One region of the Halobacillus sp. A1-3 genome, then DNA from elsewhere that is predicted to be linked to it. Evidence: riboswitches for the same ligand, from Rfam matches in the RefSeq annotation. Region 1 holds a riboswitch; the other holds the start of a gene.

Evidence for each region. A riboswitch is a leader RNA that binds a small molecule or an ion and turns the genes downstream of it on or off. The one in region 1 is predicted to bind S-adenosylmethionine.
Region 2: linked by a shared signal. The riboswitch ahead of ACRYKC_RS00260 (O-acetylhomoserine aminocarboxypropyltransferase/cysteine synthase family protein) and the one ahead of ACRYKC_RS01620 (5-methyltetrahydropteroyltriglutamate--homocysteine S-methyltransferase) in region 1 are both predicted to bind S-adenosylmethionine.

Annotation. Positions count from the first base shown of each region.
Region 1 covers NZ_JBPCEO010000001.1:345,732-350,513, reverse strand. Annotated here, with positions in the region: gene ACRYKC_RS01635 (metallophosphoesterase) at 1-802, shown strand, start outside; gene ACRYKC_RS01630 (malate:quinone oxidoreductase) at 993-2,504, shown strand; gene ACRYKC_RS01625 (sugar O-acetyltransferase) at 2,661-3,221, shown strand; SAM riboswitch class I at 3,287-3,385, shown strand; gene ACRYKC_RS01620 (5-methyltetrahydropteroyltriglutamate--homocysteine S-methyltransferase) at 3,481-4,596, shown strand; gene ACRYKC_RS01615 (aldo/keto reductase) at 4,661-4,782, shown strand, end outside.
Region 2 covers NZ_JBPCEO010000001.1:58,005-62,786, forward strand. Annotated here, with positions in the region: gene ACRYKC_RS00240 (TetR/AcrR family transcriptional regulator) at 1-581, shown strand, start outside; gene ACRYKC_RS00245 (hypothetical protein) at 615-1,073, opposite strand; gene ACRYKC_RS00250 (NAD(P)/FAD-dependent oxidoreductase) at 1,126-2,349, opposite strand; gene ACRYKC_RS00255 (DUF2188 domain-containing protein) at 2,500-2,697, opposite strand; SAM riboswitch class I at 2,853-2,961, shown strand; gene ACRYKC_RS00260 (O-acetylhomoserine aminocarboxypropyltransferase/cysteine synthase family protein) at 3,072-4,763, shown strand.

The DNA of each region.
Region 1 (4,782 bases):
AGAAGAAGAAACAGCAAGCATTGAGAATCTTCCTCCTGAATGGGAAGGGAAGGAGCTGATTGCTATTGGGGATTTCCAAGTCGGAATGTGGTTAGATAATGATTCCAACCTTGAGGATATCGTTGATGAAGTGATCTCCCGGTCACCTGAAGCCGTCTTACTGCTAGGCGACTACGTATATCGTTCGGTGGATGACCGTCAAGAGGAAATGGAAAAAGTCCTATCTTATTTAAAACCTCTTACTGAGAGCGGGATACCGGTCTACGCTGTTCTTGGAAATCATGACTATAACATGATGAAAAAAAAGTCTGATCCTAATATGAAAATTGCGGAAAAAACCAAAGAGGATTTAGAAGGGATCGACGTCAAGGTATTGCACAACGCTTCTACTCCTTTACGCATAAAAGAAACAGACCAACCTTTATATCTGGTAGGGATCGGTGCCCATTGGCCGGAAGAAGATAACGTGAATGAGGCTTTTAATAAAGTTGGGAAAGAAGCAGCAAAGTTTGTGTTCATGCATAACCCAAATACCTTCAGTGATATTCCGGCTCGGCAAGCACCGTCATCGGTAGCAGGCCATACTCATGGAGGTCAGTTCAGAGTTCCTTTTACTCCTCATTGGTCCTGGAAGGATTTATTCGCCAAGGGGGAAGCTCATGCTGATGGATGGGTGACAGATGACTTTGGGGCAGATGGGAACCAGCTCTATGTGAATAGAGGTATTGGGGTAAGTCTGGTGCCTCTACGATTAAACAATTTTCCCGAAATTACGGAGTTTCACTTGAAACAGGCGCGCTGACCTGTTTAAGTTACCAGACTAAGACTCTCTTTTTTTTCCATACTCAAATAGTGTATAATTATTAGATAAGCGTGACTTTTTAATCTATAAAGCGTTATCATATGTGTAGTGGGTATATAAAGAATAGGAGAGGTGTGACTAAATGATCATTACACCTTCCTCCAAATTCCAGAAATAAGGGATGGTAGAAATGAGCAACAGAGAAATGAAGACAGACGTGATCTTAATTGGCGCTGGAATCATGAGTGCGACTTTAGGGTCGCTTCTTAAAGAATTAGTACCGGACTGGAATATTAAAGTATATGAAAAGCTAGGAAAATCAGGAGAAGAAAGCTCTAACGAGTGGAATAATGCAGGAACAGGACATGCCGCGTTGTGCGAGCTGAACTACACGAAAGAAAAGCCTGACGGATCGATTGATTTAAGTAAAGCGATCAAGATTAATGAACAGTTTCAGGTGTCGAAGCAGTTCTGGTCTTATTTAGTCAATAACAACAAGTTAAGTAATCCTCAGGAGTTTATCAGACCCCTGCCTCATATGAGTTTGGTCCACGGGGAAGACAATGTAAACTTTCTTAAGAAACGTTATGAAACCATGTCGAACAATCCATTGTTCAAAGAGATGAAATTTTCGGATGACCCTGAAAAACTAGCAAAATGGCTTCCGTTGATTATGAAAGACCGCAAAACGAAGGATCCGATTGCGGCAACTAAAATGGATACGGGAACAGATGTGAATTTTGGAGCGTTAACCCGTAAGCTGTTTGATAACCTGGAAAATAGTAGTGTTGAAGTGAACTATAATCATAGTGTTGAGGATATTAAGCGCACCGAAGACGGAAAATGGGAAGTGACCGTTCGCGACACCGTTGGCGAAAAACTCGCATGCCAAACGGCAGATTTTGTGTTTATCGGCAATGGCGGCGGAGCTTTACATTTACTGCAAAAATCCGGAATTCCAGAAGGAAAAGGAATTGGCGGCTTCCCTGTAAGCGGACAGTTTATGGTTTGTAATAACCCGGAAGTCATCGAGCAGCATGAGGCTAAGGTATACGGAAAAGCTCCAGTCGGCGCTCCGCCAATGTCGGTGCCGCACTTGGATACCAGATATATTGACGGTAGAAAGTCATTGCTATTCGGGCCGTTTGCCGGCTTCTCACCTAAGTTCTTAAAAGAAGGTTCGTTGATGGATTTGGTGAACTCCGTCAAACCGGATAACCTTCTGACAATGGTAGGTGCAGGAGCAAAGCAAATGCCACTGACGAAATATTTGATCCAGCAAGTGCTCCAATCGAAGGAACAGCGCATGGAAGCAATCCGTGAATTTATCCCTGAAGCGAAAAGTGAAGATTGGGATTTAGTCGTTGCAGGTCAGCGCGTGCAAGTAATTAAAGATACCGAAGAAGGCGGAAAAGGAACGCTTCAGTTTGGTACAGAAGTGGTAAGTGCAGAGGATGGATCAATCGCTGCCTTGCTTGGGGCTTCACCCGGAGCCTCTACAGCTGTTAACGTTATGCTTGAAGTCTTGGAAAATTGTTTCCCTCAGCATATCAAAGAGTGGGAGTCTAAGCTAATCGATATGATTCCTTCTTATGGGTTGTCGCTGATGCAAAATCCGCAGATGATTGATGAGATTAAATCGTCAACGGCGGAGACGCTTGGGCTGAATGAAAAAGAAGAAAGAGATACAGTCTATAGTTAAGCCAAAACCTTAATTCTCGCTATATTTAAGAGCGTAGAAAGTCATCAAAGATCATAAATCGCTAGCATAGCATCAATAAAACCTTTAATCTATCCTTAGATTGAAGGTTATTTTTTATGAATAAGTCTAAGAAACGTTAAAAGAAAGGCAGGAACCATGGTGAAAACAGAAAAAGAAAAAATGATAGACGGAGAACTGTATTATCCAGGAGATAAGGAATTAGTAAAAGACCTAGCGAGAGCAAGAGCTTTAGTCCGTTCTTTTAATGATACGAGCGAATTAGAAGAAGAGAAACGGGCGTCTCTATTAAAGGAATTACTAGGTTCGACTGGAGAACAAATCTATGCAGAATCAACGTTTCGGTGTGACTATGGCTATAACATTCATGTTGGGGAGAACTTTTATGCGAACTTCGACTGTACCATCCTAGATGGAGGGAAAGTGACGATCGGGAAGAACTGCATGATCGCTCCCGGTGTACATATCTATACGAATACTCACCCTATCAAGGCAGAAGAAAGAATCTCAGAAATTGAATATACAAAACCGGTTACGATTGGTGATAACGTTTGGATCGGGGGAAGAGCAGTGATTAACCCAGGGGTGACGATTGGAGACAATGCGGTCATCGCATCCGGAGCCGTTGTGGTTAAGGATGTTCCAGATAATGTGGTGGTCGGAGGGAAACCAGCGAAGGTTATAAAACAGGTGGATTAAATCATTCCTCTTGCCACTTTTTGGGTTCTTCCTGTATAGTAATTCATAACAGTTAAATAGATTATTTCTTATCGAGAAAGGTGGAGGGACTGGCCCGACGAAACCTTAGCAGCAGGCGTGAAGTACTGTGCTAATTCCAGAAGCGTGAAGCTTAAAGATAAGAAGAGAAATGGTTCGTTACGATATTCAGCCCCTCTTCTTATTGAGAAGCGGGGCTTTTTATTATCTAAATACATAAAAAGAAAGAGGGAATGTTCAAATGTCTAGTTCTACAGAAGTGAAGCGCGCACCATTCAAAGGAGATCATGTGGGGAGCTTCCTGCGACCAGAGCGTTTGAAAGAAGCACGCGCTCAATGGGCAAAGGGAGAAATTACTGCGCAGGAATTAAAGAAAATAGAAGATGAAGAGATTTTTAAGTTAGTAGAAAAGCAGAAGAATGCTGGGTTGAAAGCCGTGACCGACGGCGATTTCCGCAGGAGCTGGTGGCATTTTGATTTTCTTGAAGGTCTAGATGGCGTAGAAGGCTATGATACGGAGCAAGGCTTGCAGTTTGATGGAGTAGAAACAAAAGCACGCGGCATTATAGTGACAGGAAAAGTGGGGTTCACGGATCATTATATGATTGAGCATTTCCGTTTTCTAAACCAAATCGCAGGAGATGCGGTGGCGAAGCTCACAATTCCAAGTCCAAATATGCTTTTATTCCGCGCGAAGATTGATGAAGACGTCTATGAAAATCAACAAGACCTCGTTCGAGACTTGATTACTGCCTATCAAGGCTTCATTGAGAGAATCTATCAGGAAGGCTGCCGCTATCTGCAGCTCGATGATACATCATGGGCGACGTTCTTTTCTGAGGAGGGACGAGCATCCATTGAAGAGAAGGGGCAAAACCCGGATGAAGTCGCTGAACTATGCGCACGCGTAGTGAATGAGTCGATTGCGAAACGACCGGAGGATATGACAGTAACGATGCACATTTGCCGCGGGAACTTTCAGTCGACCTTCATGACGAGCGGCAGCTATGAAGCGGTCTCCCAAACTATTTTCGGCGGTCTTGATGTTGATGGACTTTTCTTAGAGTTCGATGATGAGCGTTCTGGCGGTTTTGAACCGCTTCGTCATGTGAATCGCCCTGACCTTTCCATTGTGCTCGGATTAATCACATCGAAATTCGGTGAGCTTGAGGATCCGGATCACGTGAAGAACCGGATTTTGGAAGCGTCCGATTTTGTACCGGTCAGTCAGCTTTGCTTAAGTCCGCAGTGCGGATTTGCCTCGACCGAAGAAGGAAACAAGATTACAGAAGATGAGCAGTGGGAGAAAATCCGCCATGTCGTGAGGATTGCCGATGAGGTATGGCAGGAGGCTTGAGATGTTTGATTTTTCCTATGAATGGATATAAATCTATAGGATTGACTAAGGAGGAATTAAACTCATGAAATCTCTTGAAGATGCTTTAAAACATAGAGTAGGACTAGGTACAGCTCCTTTAGGAAATATGTTTAGGGCTGTCCCTGAGGATGAAGCACAAACAACGATTCAGACCGCCTGGGATCA
Region 2 (4,782 bases), 290 kb from region 1:
AAGAGATTGCAGAGCACCGTGAATTCATCATTATGCAAATTAGGGAACAAGCTATTCCTTTTAATGAGAATATTGATGAATTTTTAAAGAAGACCCGCTTTAACTCCTATCTTTTTTATAAGCGGCATCTTTTAGCGATTTATGGAAAAGAAGTAGAAGAGTTTCTATGGGAAATTAGTTTGCTTTTGCAAGGAATATTCAAAGGTTTTATGGACCTTGTCATCATTGAGAATGCGAAACTTGATTTTAAGGCACTGTCAGAAGCTATGTTGAGAAGAACGGATTATATCGTTGAAGGATTCAAGGCGAGTGGTGACCAACCGGTCATAACAGAATCAGTCATGGACCAGGTCATCCCCAAGGATTATTATCAATACGAATTGGATGAAATTATTCAAAGATTAATTGAACTCGAAGACCAGTCCAGCGGGGAAATAAACGATACCCTTTCCGTTTTGCTAGACGAAATACAAAAAAACGACCCTCGTCCAGCCATTATTAAAGGTATGCTTTTTAATTTAGATGAGGTAGAAAGCTATCAGGGACTCGCCGGTCAAATTAGAACATATTTCAAGCTTTAAAAAAGAGGGGCCGCTATCGCCCCTCTTTTTCCTTTAGTAAACACTTTCAGCTTCTAGAATTTCATCCAGTATCGGATAAACTGCTTCAACTCCCTCTTCTGCAATTAAACACGCCACTCCAAGAGGTGTATCCCAGAAAGAATCCGGTATATACGGATTTTTTAGTCCAGATGGCTGAAAAAGTGCTTTATAAATTCGATTCAAATGCTGCTGAGTAATTTGAGGATCTGTTTCACCTTCACCTCTAGCAATGAGAAAAACATAACGCATCGATTGAAATAAATTGTCACCAGGCATGAATGTGTATTCTTTAAAGAATTTGAGCTGCTTTTCTGCTTCCTCTTTCAAACCGCCTTTAACTGCCAAATCATCTAAATGTTCATGTAAATGTCGATACACTTGCTGAAAAATTCGTCTTTTTTCATCCTGCATTACGCGGTCAGTGTAGATTTCTTGCAGTTTTTCAAACGCCTTATCTTTTGACCATGTCATATACTCTCACCTCTCTATATAGAATTCTATACAAATAAGAGCCTTTCCTTCTTCAAGATTCTGGATTGAAACCAAAAGATTGAGCCTCCAGCTGAATTGATTGATGCAGCAAAGGAATATCCGGTGATTCCCGCTTCAATTGTTCAGCTAGATTAGGGACAAGCTTATTCCAAACCATAGGGTTGGCGGCCATTGCCTGGAACAGTGCCATTTCATTTGGTGTCCATTTTCTAAGAGACTGAACATAATTAAGCGTTAAATCATGCCCCGGATTTAGGCGCCGATCCCGTTCTTGTTGAAAAACTTCCATCGCCTCTCCACGGCTTTTGCCTTGATCCATCAACTGGATCGCCTCGGCTAAAAGAAAGGACTGCATGAATGCATCATTGATACCAAGCCCTGTACTGGGGTCTTTGCTATGCCCCGCATCTCCGATCAGCGCCCATCCGTCTCCATAAGCTTTTCTGAAAAAATTAGGCATGCCTGGAGTTCCAATGATCTTGCCTCGTAAAACAGCTCCTTCAAGCCTCATGTCCATTCCATAAAGTGATCGATACATTTTTTCAAAGCTTTCTTTCGGCGATTTCATCATTTGCTTGAACTCTTCCGGATAAATTTCAAGCCCTAAACAATCCCTGCCTTCTTCCATTGGAAAAAGAAAACCGATCCTTCCTTCATGTAGGAAAATTTCCGTGGCAGGCTCCTTTAATGGCTTCACCCCATCATAGTAGCCATAAAGAACCGGCCGAAGAGGATTCTGCTGTTTATATTTTTCAGCTTTAACCCAATAAGCGATATTGGAATGCTTCCCGTCTGCCCCAACAACTAAATCACAGGAAATGGACTTCATTCGGCCGGCAGGGTCTTCTACAACGACTCCCTTGACCTGTTTTCTTTCCCATATCAAATCACGGACAGAATGATTTTCTCTTAGAGAAACTGTAGGAAGATCATTCGCTCTATTTAAAAGAATTTGATCCAAAAGATCACGCTTTGGAATAATCGTATAAGAAGCACGTGGTCCTTCCACAAAGCTGCTTCCAATATAGGTTCGCATCCGGCTGATTTTACGCAAGCCAGAAGCTTCAACTTCCTTAAGCACCCCAAGCTTTCTTAAATATTCTAGATGAGACATATGATGAGTCGATAAAGTGTCACTCGGAAACGAGGCTTTATCCAATAGCAGCACTCTCTTCCCCATTTCTCCCAATTGAATCGCCAGGCTAGAGCCTGCAACTCTTGCCCCTACAATGATCACATCATACCTTTGCTCCATTTACTTTACTCACCTTTTCAATCGTTTTTCTTCCATCCTATCATGTAAATAGGAAAACTAGTACTCACCTCTTCCTCTTTATTTACAGTCTGGTTCAAGCAACTAAGTGTAGAAATAAAAAAACTCCCGAGGCCACGGGAGTTTTTGAACTTAATAATTTCTTTCTTCTTCTATTTCATGATTTTGATCAAGAATTAGAAGCTTACTCGGTTTATTTTCCTTAGCGATTTCTTCAGCTTTTTCAATCGCCGTATTTCTTTCGTCATAAAGGTCTGTAGGAGAAACATCCTCTATCTTTACAAACCATCCTGTTACATCTTTGTTAGGTACTACACTATATTCCTTCATTGTTTCATACTCTCCTTCTCTAAAGACTTGGTAGACAATTCCCATAACAGATCACAAGTAAACACATTCTAATTTTGTAAAATGATTTGACATTAGTCATGGTTCCTTTTATAATTTCATACAAGTTAAGTAAAAGCTGAATATTCAAACAAATACTCTTATCGAGAGTGGCAGAGGGACTAGGCCCTACGACGCCCGGCAACCTTCAAGTATCGCTTGAAAAGGTGCTAAATCCTACAGGTCAAATGATCTGGCAGATAAGAGGAGGACTTAATTTTTACGGCCCTCTTCTTATAAAAGAAGAGGGCTTTTTGGTTCTTCTTGTTTTTTACCTAAAGGAGCTCCTAGAAACCATATTTGAGGAGGAATTATCAATGACGTTACCTTTCCACCAATTCGGACCCGAAACGCTATTGCTTCATGGAGGCCAGGAACCAGACCCCTCTACAGGTTCTCGTGCTGTCCCCATTTATCAAACCACATCCTATGTTTTTAAGGATACAGACCATGCTCAAAACCTCTTTTCCCTTGCTGAGCCAGGGAATATTTACAGCCGCATAATGAATCCTACCGTTGATGTGCTTGAGCAGCGTATCGCGCTGCTGGAAGATGGTGCAGCCGCTGTCGCCACTGCTTCAGGGATGTCAGCGATTACTTTAGCTATCTTGAACATTGCTCAATCTGGAGACGATATCGTCACTTCCACCCATTTGTATGGGGGCACGTATAACTTATTCGTCCATACTCTCCCTAAATATGGAATCAATGTCCACTTTGTAGAAGGAACAGATCCTGAAGACTTTGCAAAAGCCATTACTCCAAATACAAAGGCCATCTTCGCAGAGACGATCGGGAATCCAAGTTTGAACGTGCTTGATATTGAAGCTGTAGCAGATGTGGCTCACGATCATCATATTCCTTTGATTATCGATAACACATTCGCTACTCCTTATGTTTGTAAACCGATAGCCTGGGGAGCAGACATTGTTGTCCACTCCGCTACGAAATGGATCGGCGGTCATGGAACAGCTATTGGAGGTATTGTTGTTGATAGCGGACGTTTTGACTGGAACCATGAGAAATTCCCTGGATTTACTGAACCTGATGATAGTTACAACGGCATCCGCTTCGGTATTGATGTAGGTCCAGTCGGTTATGCGATTAAGCTAAGAGTTCAACTATTGCGTGATATTGGTGCATGCTTAAGTCCACACAATGCGTTCTTATTACTACAAGGCTTAGAAACGCTTCATTTGAGGATCAAGAAGCATACCGATCAAGCTTTAGAAATCGCCGAGTACCTTCAAGACCATGACGGGGTGTCTTGGGTAACCTTCCCTGGCTTACCAGACCATCCGACCCATTCTCTTGCTAAAAAGTATTTCCAATACGGCGCCGGTTCGATTGTCGTTTTTGGAATTAAAGGCGGAAGAGAATCTGGACGTCAGCTGATTGATCATACAAACCTATGGTCTCACCTTGCCAACGTCGGTGATGCAAAATCTTTAATCATTCACCCTGCTTCTACCACTCACCAGCAGCTCAATGACGAAAATCTACAAAAATCAGGAGTGACAGAAGAGCTGGTGCGGTTGTCCGTTGGTTTAGAGTCTGTTGAAGATTTAATACAAGACTTGGATGCAGCCATTCACAAAGCTACTGGGCATTCGAAACCATACAACACTTCCAAACATCCTGCCGAAGATGTTCTCGCTTCTTCATTAGATCGATCTGGAGACCTTAGACAAAGGGTAATCGCTATAGTTGGAGGAGCTAATGATGACCGTGAATCTAAGAAACTTGAACGTTTGGGATTTAAAGTTGAGCATTATCAGGAAATCGATCAAGTGGTTCAATCAGCGGGAGGAACAGTGGATGTCTTGTATTTCCCTGTGCTTGATGAGCATAAGCTCAGAGCGGCAGAAAGTGTAAAGCCACACTTGATCTGGTCAAAGACCCCAGTTAAGAGTGAGAAAGACAATATAGTTTCAGGATTAAACCTTTATGAAGCAGTGATTGCTTTACGTTCAGGCAAAAAGCTAAATGAGCAGCCCTTATCAGTCTAAACAGGAAAGGAGTCAAAAC